DNA from 3 places in the Arthrobacter sp. NPDC057013 genome. Region 3 is predicted to be linked to each of the others. Evidence: riboswitches for the same ligand, from Rfam matches in the RefSeq annotation. Region 3 holds a riboswitch; each other region holds the start of a gene.

The links. Region 3 has a riboswitch for cyclic di-AMP ahead of ACFTSA_RS05775 (C40 family peptidase). Riboswitches for the same ligand answer to the same signal wherever they lie in the genome.
Region 1: another riboswitch for cyclic di-AMP. It lies ahead of ACFTSA_RS20225 (LysM peptidoglycan-binding domain-containing protein); the one in region 3 lies ahead of ACFTSA_RS05775 (C40 family peptidase).
Region 2: another riboswitch for cyclic di-AMP. It lies ahead of ACFTSA_RS13055 (hypothetical protein); the one in region 3 lies ahead of ACFTSA_RS05775 (C40 family peptidase).

Annotation. Positions count from the first base shown of each region.
Region 1 covers NZ_JBHUSE010000021.1:3,186-6,448, reverse strand. The annotation lists gene ACFTSA_RS20235 (purine-cytosine permease family protein) at 1-151, opposite strand, end outside; gene ACFTSA_RS20230 (YybH family protein) at 148-573, opposite strand; gene ACFTSA_RS20225 (LysM peptidoglycan-binding domain-containing protein) at 810-1,781, opposite strand; cyclic di-AMP (ydaO/yuaA leader) riboswitch at 1,785-1,984, opposite strand; gene ACFTSA_RS20220 (NAD(P)(+) transhydrogenase (Re/Si-specific) subunit beta) at 2,093-3,263, opposite strand, start outside.
Region 2 covers NZ_JBHUSE010000008.1:148,319-151,581, forward strand. The annotation lists gene ACFTSA_RS13050 (glycosyltransferase) at 1-422, opposite strand, end outside; gene ACFTSA_RS13055 (hypothetical protein) at 672-1,496, opposite strand; cyclic di-AMP (ydaO/yuaA leader) riboswitch at 1,502-1,665, opposite strand; gene ACFTSA_RS13060 (ATP-binding protein) at 1,760-3,263, opposite strand, start outside.
Region 3 covers NZ_JBHUSE010000003.1:39,507-42,769, reverse strand. The annotation lists gene ACFTSA_RS05780 (NlpC/P60 family protein) at 118-906, opposite strand; gene ACFTSA_RS05775 (C40 family peptidase) at 1,009-1,719, opposite strand; cyclic di-AMP (ydaO/yuaA leader) riboswitch at 1,772-1,965, opposite strand; gene ACFTSA_RS05770 (M23 family metallopeptidase) at 2,078-2,899, opposite strand; cyclic di-AMP (ydaO/yuaA leader) riboswitch at 2,911-3,153, opposite strand.

The DNA.
Region 1 (3,263 bases), on a different contig from region 3:
AACCCAGGACCACCGTGGCGAATGTGTTTGCACCGCCGAACACCAGCCGGAAGAGGTCCAGCGGTTTCGCGGTCCTGTCGGCAGCGGGAATCGGTTCGATGCCGTGCTTTTCGACTTCGGTCACTGCGGGGGCTTTGGAACCGTTGGTCATGAGATCGCCTTCTGGCTGGCAGGCGCCGGAGAAAGATGCTCGTGGACGGCGAGCACGCTGCCTGACTTTGTCCTGGCGAAAATGATGGTCTCCCTCTCGCGAAGGGTCTCTTGGGTGCCGGCAACGTCGATCACGGTTTCGACATCGTGGCTGAACACGGCACTGTCGCCGGCCACCTGAATGTAGGCGTTGGAGCTGGCGCATCCTGCGACCCGCCAGCCGTCCTCCACCCAGTTCTGCCACAGGTCGCGGTATTCCCCGCGCGAGCTGAGGCGGTTCGGTTCGGAATGGAAGATGAAGGTCGCATCGGGCGCGAAACAGTCGAAGTAGCCGTCTGTATCGGTGGCCGCGAAGGCGGTCATCAGCCTCTTCGCTGCTGCCTCAACCTCGGCGGTGGTCATGGCGGTGGTGATCAGGTCCACGGGAACTCACTCTCGGCGGTGCTTGCAAATGCTTCAGCCGTCACGTGTCCCAACTCACATCCGGCCAGGGTGTCAGTAAACCCGACAGGGTATTCAGCAGTCAACAATTGTTGCTTGACAGTGACTTTTGTTTCGCGCGTCGGCAGCCGACAGCGGCAGAAACGCAGCAGCGGCGGGTGCCGATGCACCCGCCGCTGCCGCATGAACCGTTCCGCCTCTCAGGCGTTTACGTGCTGTTAGGCGTTCACCCGCACGTAAGTCGAGCCGGTGAGCCAGGAGGCCGGGTGCACGATGGTTTCGTTGACACCGTTCATGCCGCTGCTGATGGCCTGCCCGCCGCCGATGTAGACGCCGACGTGTCCGCCGCTGATCATCAGGTCGCCGGGTTGCGGAGCCGAAACGGGAGTGCCGTACTGGTAGAACTGCGCGGGTGCGAGGTCGCCGACGGATTTGCCGACGGACCGCAGGGCCTGTTCCACCAGGACGGTGCAGTCCTGGGTCGCACCGAGCTGTGCCCGGGCGGAGGCCACAATGGCTGCGCCCACGCCGCCGGCCGCCGGTGCGGTCGGTGCTGCCGGGGTTATCGACGCGGAGGCGTTGTAGATTCCCATGCCGGTGGGCTCCGGGACGGCCGGGGCCGCCGGTGCCGCCGGAACGGCAGGAGCGGCCGGAACCCCGGGCACTGCCGGAGCTGCCGGAGCGGCAGGGACCGCGGGGGCTGCAGCTGCGCCCGGACCCGGGATGAGGATCTGGTCGCCGGGGTAAATGATCGACGCCAGTGACAGGCCGTTCTCTGCCAGCAGCGCATCAAGGCTGACGCCGTGGCGTGCCGCAATAGCCCCGAGGGTATCGCCGGGCATTACAGTGTGCGATGCTCCGGCCACAGCAGATCCGGCGTCTGCCGGAGCAGGGACTGCCGGTGCAGCCTGGGCCGGTGCGGCGAGCGCCTGGCCGGCGACGGACTGCACGGCGGCAGCGGCCGGGGCCGCGGCGGACTGGGCTGCACCGCCGGCAGGAGTTTCGGGCGCGTAGGCACCGGCGTGGGCGGGTGCCCCGGCGCCGAAGAGGAGACCGGAAGCGACGGCGGCCGCGGCCGCCGGCTTGGCGACCGAGGCGGCGTTGGACTTGAGGGAATACTGCAGGCCCTGCAGGGCGATGGAGGTGGTCGGGGTGGCGCGATGGCGCGCGGCCGTGGACTTACGTGACATGGTGATGTGCCTCTCCCATGCCTGCGGGGTTAGCTGTCGGGTTCGGGTGGGAGTCACCCGGTCCTGCCCGCTGCTGGGCGGTGCGTCTGGACTTAACCCCAGGCCCTGATGCGCAAGGCCGGTACTAACGTGGTTCCCCCGTCCCTGCCAGTTGTCATAGCGAACGGATCCCGGTCAGTGGCAGGGCTCGGCATTCTGCCCGGGAATGCCCTGAGCGGAACCAGGGCACCGGCCGAGGCTATCGCATCTCCGCACCAAAAGTCACATTTCGGTAACGGCCGGGGATGTGCGGAAGTGCAGGTGCCAACACCCTACAGGGCCTTCACCGCACCCAGCACCTTGGTCAGGGAATCCTTGGCGTCGCCAAACAGCAGCGTGGTCTGCGGCTCGAACATGAGGTCGTTCTCGATCCCGGCGAACCCCGGTCGCATTGAGCGCTTGAGGAACACCACCTGGCGCGCGTCCGCCACCTCGAGGATCGGCATCCCGTAGATCGGTGAGCCGGCGGTGGTCTTCGCGGCGGGGTTCACGACGTCGTTCGCGCCGACCACCAGTGCGACGTCGGCGGTGCGGAATTCGGAGTTGATCTCGCCCATTTCCTTGAGCGATTCGTAGGGCACATTGGCCTCGGCGAGGAGCACGTTCATGTGCCCGGGCATGCGGCCGGCCACGGGATGGATGGCGAAGTCCACGCGGATTCCCCGGGTTTCCAAGGCCTGCGCCAGCTCTGCCGCGGTGTGCTGGCCCTGGGCCACAGCCAGCCCGTAGCCGGGAACGATGATGACCCGCTGAGCGTAGCCCAGCAGCACCGCCACGTCCTCCGCGCTCGACGAGCGGACCGGGCGGTCGCTCACGGCGGTGGATCCCGCCGTCGAGCCTCCCCGGAAGGCGCCGAACAGGATGCCGGCCACGCTACGGCCCATGGCCGCGGCCATCGCCCGGGTGAGGATGGTGCCCGACGCGCCCACGAGCGTACCGGCCACCACCAGGAGCACGTTCCCCAGCACCAGTCCGGACGCTGCAACCGCGAGGCCGGTGAACGCGTTGAGCAGGGAGATGACGATCGGCACGTCGGCGCCGCCCACCGGCAGCACCAGCAGCACGCCTGCCACCAGCCCCAGCAGCAGGAGCAGCAGCGCCAGGACGAGGGATCCGCCCGTCACGACGGCGACGGCGGCACCGACTGCGGCGAGCAGCACCGCCCCCATGAGCACCGCCAGCCCGGGGAACACCACGGGGCGGGTGGTCATGAGCTCCTGCAGTTTCGCGAACGTCACGGCTGAGCCGGCGAAGGAGACCGCTCCGACCAGCAGGGTGAAGACGACGGCGACGCGCACCCAGGCGTCCTCCGCATGCGGCAGTTCCAGCAGCGCCACGAGCGCTGCGGCGCCGCCGCCCACGCCGTTGAAGAGGGCGACGAGCTGCGGCATCTGGGTCATCTTGACCCGCCTGGCCACGGGGGCGGCCACCCCGGAACCGACG
Region 2 (3,263 bases), on a different contig from region 3:
GCGAGGACGGGTGACGGTGAAGCCAGCCAGACTTTCCGCAGGGCGTTGCCGCGGCCCTTCTCCTCGAGGTGCACCACGGTGACCTCGCGGAGTTCCCGGGCCACGCGTTCGGCGGCCATGAGCGTGCCGTCGGTGCTTGCGTTGTCCGCAACGGTGATGCGGAACGAGTGCGGGAACGTGCCGCGCAGGTAGGCGTGGAGCCGACGCAGGCACTCCTCCAGGTCGCGTTCCTCGTTGTAGACCGGGATGGTCACGTCCAGGACCGGTACCGCGGTGGAGGTGTCGATGGGCGACCGCCGCGGATGCCCGATGAGGGTCTGCACCGGGGCCTGTCCGGCCGCGCCGGCTCCATGGGGCGCGTGCGGCTGCAGGTGCAGCGGTGGGTGCGGCGGGGTTCCTGAGTCCTGGTCAGTGATGGTCATGCATCAACAGTGGCGACCGCTGTTATGAGGGTTTTAGGGCGAAGCTGTGCAGGGGCTGTGGAAGTGCTTCAGCACCGCGTTCTCCCGCGAAGTGGCGGCATATCCGCACCTTTTTGCCTGCCGCGGGAAGACCGGGGACAGCAAAAGGGCCCCGGATCCTGGCGGATCCGGGGCCCTGGGCATCTAAGCCGGGCACCCTAGAGCGGTGCAGAAATGGTCGCCGTCAGCCGGTCCGGCCGCGGCAACCGGTCAGTACCAGTTGTGGGCGAGGTGCCAGTTCAGCGCGCCACACGGGGAGTCGTAGCGCTCCTTGATGTAGTCCAGGCCCCAGTTGATCTGGGTGCGGTAGTTGGTGCGGTAGTCCGCCCCGGCGGTCGCCATCTTCTCGGCGGGCAGCGACTGGACGATGCCGTAGGCGCCGCTGCTGGCGTTGGTGGCCGTCGTGCGCCAGTCCGATTCCTTGGTCCACAGCCGCTGCAGGCACTGCATCTGGTCTGCGGACCAGCCGAAGGAGCCCAGCTTGCTGGCCGCGTAGGCCTGGGCGCCGGCGGGGTCGTTCAGGGCAACAGGCGCTGCGGCCTTCGCGGGAGCAACCTTCGCGGCCACCTTGACGGCGGGCGCGGCCTTGGCAACCGGCGCGGCCTTCGGTGCAGCTTTGGTGACTGCCTTCGGGGCCGCGGCCTTGGCGGCCTTGGGGGCCGCAGCCTTGGGAGCAGCCTTGGCGGTCGCCTTGGTGGCTGACTGCGGAGCGATGGACGCCGCGGAGGGGGCCGGCAGAGCCGAGATCAGCGTCTTGTCGAAGCTCAGCGTCTGCCCGGCGTCGGCGGTGGCCGCAGACGTCACGGCGGCTGTAGGCGTAGCCTGGTCGGCCGCGTGGCCTGCGGCGCCGACGCCCACGAGCACGGCCGCGGCAGTGGTCAGGACCGCTGCCCGGCGACCGAGCGACGGAAGGCCGGCAGCGAAGCGGCCAAATGCAGTCTTGGGCTGGGCCGGCTCGGCGCGGTGGCGTGAAATCGTGGCGTCAGTCTTGTGCGAGGCGCGTTCAGGGCGCGCCTGAGTCTTAAATTCAGACATGGTGGATTGCCTCTCAACACCTGCGGAGTTAGCTGTCGGGTTCGGATGAGGTCATCCGGCCGCACGGAAAATTCACGTGTCGGCTTCACCCCAAGGGCTGATGCGGTAAGCCCGGGACTCTGGTTCCCCCGCCTCTGCCTGATCTAGCGGAATCCGGGAAGCGGCAGAGCTGGGCGTCAATCCGGAGATGCGGCTCTAGTGGTGGCCGCACCATATCGACGGTACAGGAGGCTTTTGATTAAGTCACATTTAGGTAACGGGAATCACGACGACGGCGCGGCGCCTTGTGCGGGCAGGCGGACGGCAAATTCCGTCCGGCCGGGCCGGGACGAAACCTCCACCGTGCCGCCGTGCGCTTCCACGATTGACTGCACGATGGACAGGCCCAGGCCGCTGGTTCCCTCTTCCGAGGCCACGCCCGGTTCTCCCTGTGAAGTCCCCGGTTCTCCCCGCGAATCCGCGGCACGGAGGTCCGTTGCGCCATCCGTGCCAGCGCCCCTCGCCGCTGCCGATGCAGGCGCCATGGGAGACCGCGCCGGCGTCGCACGTGAGGCGTCTGCGCGGGCGAAGCGGGCGAAGACCTTGTCCACGAATTCGGGCGCGATGCCGGCGCCGTCGTCCGTGACAGTAATCACAGCGCTGCCGTCGGCCGAACGCATCACTCCGGTGGTCACCGTGGTGCCGGGCGAGGTGTGCTTGCGGGCATTGGAGAGCAGATTGACGAGGACCTGGTGGAGCTGGGATGCATCGCCCCGGACGGACACCGGTTCCTCGGGAAGGTCGAGGTGCCACGCCCGGTCCGGTGCCATGACTTTCTCGTCGCTGACGGTCTCGATCACCAACTGGGTGAGGTCGACGTCGCTGAGCTTGAGCGGCTGGCCCTCGTCGAGCCTGGCGAGCAGCAGGAGATCCTCCACCAGCGCGGTCATGCGCTCCGACTGGCTCTGCACGCGTGCAAGTGAGCGCTGGCCGTCCGGGCTGAACTGTTCGGTCATGCGCATCAGCTCGGTGTAGCCGCGGATGGCCGTCAGCGGAGTCCGGAGCTCGTGCGAGGCGTCCGCCACAAACTGCCGCACCTTCATTTCGCTTTCCTGCCGCGCTTCCAGCGCGTTGGAGACGTTGTCCAGCATCTGGTTCAGAGCGTTCCCCACGCTGCCCACTTCGGTTCCGGGATGGGCGTTCGACGGCGGGACGCGGACCGCGAGTGCCACCTCACCGGCGTTCAGCGGCAGGCGCGACACCTGCGTGGCCACCTCGGAGAGCTGCTCCAGCGGCTTCATGGTGCGGCGGATGAGCACCGTCCCGGCGAGGCCGATCAGCACGAGTCCGCCCAACGAGACGATGGTGATGGTCCAGACCAGCGACGTCAGTGTGCTCTGCTTCTCTGCCAGGGGAAGCCCGGTCACCATGACTTCGCCGTAGGGCGTCTGGGCGGCAACAAGACGGTAGTCACCCGTGGACAGGGCACGGTCGACGGGGACGCCATCGCGGCGGAGCTCCAGAAGGGTCTGGTTGTCTGCGGCCGAGAGCGTCTTGCGGGTGGCATCCGATGCCAGGAACCCGGCGCTGACCTGCCCGGACTGGATCCTGGCCACGAGGGTTCCCACCCGCTGGCCCCGGCCTTCGAGGGGGTCCGGCCTGTTGCCAGCGGAGCCGAGCGGCGGACGGCCAAAGTCCCGGGCCCTGTCAGCGGCTCCCGTGAGCTGGTCGTCGAGCTGTCGGGTCAGGAACGAATCCATCGAGGCGTAGCTGAAGAGGCCGATGGCA
Region 3 (3,263 bases):
GATGAGCGAATCGAACACAAGCATCGTCATGGTGTGTCGCCAAAAATTCATGCGGGCGCAAGCAAAAAAGGACCCCCGCCGGCTGGCGGGGGTCCTTTCCGTAATGCTGTGGGTGTCTTAGCCGCCGACGCGGATGAAGACAGGGCCGGAGCCCACGTTCACGCTGAACAGTGCGGTGGTTCCGCCGTTCCAACCGCCGTGGACGGCCATGCCGTTGCCGACGTAGACAGCGATGTGGGCCAGGCCCATGCCGCCGTTCTGGTAGTACGCGAGGTCACCCGGCTGGGCCTCGGCAGCGCTCACGGTGCGGCCGAGGGACAGGTATCCTGCGGGCCAGCCGTGGTAGTGGATGCCCACGGCGGCGAGTGCGTTGGTGGCCAGCGCGGTGCAGTCCTGCGAGACGCCCAGCTGTGCGTAGGCGGCAGCGGCGATTGCAGCGCCCTTGCCGCTGGCGGCTGTGGTCTTCGGCGCTGCCGGGGCAGCGGTCTCGACGGCGGCGGTGGCCTGGACTGCCGGTGCGTCAGCAGCCGGAGCGGCGTCAACGGCGGGAGCGGCTTCCTGGACCTTCACGACAGGCTTCGGGGCCTCGACGACGGGAGCCGGCGCGGTGGAGACAGCCGGCTTCTCGTAAGAGATGGCGATGCTGGAAGCGGCCGAGATGGTGGCCGGCGCTGCAGCGGACTGCACTTCCAGCGTGGAAGCCGGAGCGGATTCGCGCTGGACGTTGGTCTCAGCAGCGTTGGCGGCGATGCCGCTGGTCAGGACAAGACCTGAAGCAGCAGCGATAACTGCAGCCTGGCGGCTCACGCCACCGGCGTTGTCGCCGACGGCCTTGGCAATGACAGCCAGCGAGCTGGTCTTGGTGACCTCGGCGCGGTGCCGTGCAATAGTCGCACGTGTAGTCATTAAAGTTTCTCTCTTTCGTGTTCCACGGACTGCGGTAGCAGGACGTGGGTTATCGACGAGCCGGCATCTTGGGGGTAAGCCGGCCCGCCTCGAATCGGATTCTTAGCGAAGGGTGTAAAAAGCGGACGTGCCCGTTGCGGACACGGCGTGCAGGAGAGTGCCGTCCGCAGGGTTCAGCGCGCTGATCATCATGCCGTTGCCGACGTAGATGCCCACGTGGGCGCCGCCGTTCTGCATGACCAGGTCGCCGGGGGCAGGCGTGGAGGTGGGCTTCATGGCGTTCCACGCGTTGACGCGGGGAATGCTGATGCCAGCCTGCGCGTAAACCCACTGGGTAAAGCCGGAGCAGTCCCAGCCGCTGGGGGTGGTGCCGCCCCACACGTACGGGTGGCCGATGCCGGTGTACGCGATTGCAGCAAGTCCGGAAGCTGCGGCGGAGACCGCACCATCGGTGGACTTGGCGGTGACGGCCGTGGCCGCACCGGTGCTCTCGTCGCCGGCTTGGCCTGCGCCGGCCGTCTGGCTCTCGTCGCTCGACTGCGGAGCGACGGTTTCGGCGACCGGGGCTGCCACCGTGGTGACGGCAGGACGCTCGAAGGAGACAGTGGCGGTGGGCGCGGCGGTCACAGCAAGCTGTGCGGCCTGGGAACCGGTCTCCGAGGAGGCGGAAACACCAATGTTGGCGTCGGCCGCGTTGGCAGGCATGCCAACGCTCAGGATGAGTCCTGAAGCAGCTGCGATAACAGCTGCCTGGCGACCTACTGTGCCGGCATTGGCGCTAACCGCCTTGGACACGGAGTCCAACGGGTTCATACGAACCGTTTGCGCGCGGTGGCGCGCGGCATTGTGGCGTGAAGACACGAAGGTAGCCTCTCCCAATGCCTGCGAGGTGAGCTGTCGGATTCGGATGGGAGTCACCCGGCCGCTCCGCTTCCTGGGAAGCTTTGCGACTTAACCCCAAGGCCTTCTTGCGAAGACCAAAATTGGTTCCCCCGCCCCTGCCAGACGATGTAATGCGAACGGACCTTGAGCGGTGGCAGAGTTAGGCAATCCACTCAAGAGCGTCAACTTCGGAAAAGTTGACGCGGTTTAGACGGTACAGCAGTTCGGAGCCAATGTCACATTCAGGTTACGGCGTGTCACAGGAATGAGAGTGCTCACTCGGGTTGGCCTAGAGCCAGCCCATGGGATCAACGACATCCCCGTTGACCATCACCTCGAAGTGGAGGTGGCAGCCGGTGGAGGCGCCCGTGGTCCCGCTGAGGGCGATAACCTCGCCCCGGGTGACCTTCTGGCCAACCTGGACGCTGGAGGACGACAGGTGGTTGTACGTGGTCTCCAGGCCGTTGCCGTGATCGATCACGACGCGGTTGCCTCCGCCATACGGGTGCCACCCTGAGAAGGTGACCTTGCCGCTGGCTGCAGCAAGCACCTGGGTGCCGCACTCGGCGGCGAAGTCCTGGCCGCGGTGGAATTCGCCGGCTCCGCCGGTGATCGGGCTCACCCGGTAACCGAACGGCGAGGACTTGACCAGCGTGGTCAGTGGTCCGCCCAAGGTGCCCACCGAGGCCGCACGGCTGACACTGCCGGCCGACTGGGCGCTCAGGAGCTGCTTGAGCTTTCCGTCCGGGTCGCCGGTGGTGGAGACTGACGTGCGGCTGAAGTCGATCTTTGCCGCCGGTTCCGCCGAAACTTTCGGCTGCGCCGGTGATGCAGCGGACGCGGACGCCCCGCCCTGCTCGCCGGCAGCCAGGACAGGGCTGGTGGCGGGGACAGTAACAGTCAGCAGGAGGCCGGTGGCCGCGAGGGCAACGCCGGCTTTCTGCCCAACGCCACTGGCCGAGGCGAAATCCGCAACCTGCCGGAACGGACCCCGGCGGCGGCGGCGCGCTTCGCGCTGGGCGTCCCGGGGTCGGTCCGCGGCGGTGGCCTCCGCAAGGCGCGGCTCCGGAGCGGGACCAGTCGCGCGGCGGCGGCCCCGGGCATTCTGCATGGACAAGTACTGTTTCCTCTCTGGATAGCCTGCGGAGTTAGCTGTCGGATTCGGGTCAGAGAGTTCAGACCCGGTCCGCCATCACAAGCCGTTCCGGCACAGGGGTATCCCCGTAAGGATTCCTTCTGCGGAAGAGACTTGCTGCTGCGGACTTCACCCCAAGGCTGTCGAAACAGCCGGTTGTGGTTCCCCCGCCCCTGCCAGTGGGTGACTCGTTCTGCTGATCTGCTGGCAGGGTTCGGCTTCAGATCAGGTAACGCTTTTGTATCGGCGTTGCCGTTTAACTATAGGCGATTAACGGGCACGGTAATAATTCCGTTATATTCCCTGTGCAAAAGAGGTAGGTCATCCTGCCTGCAGATGT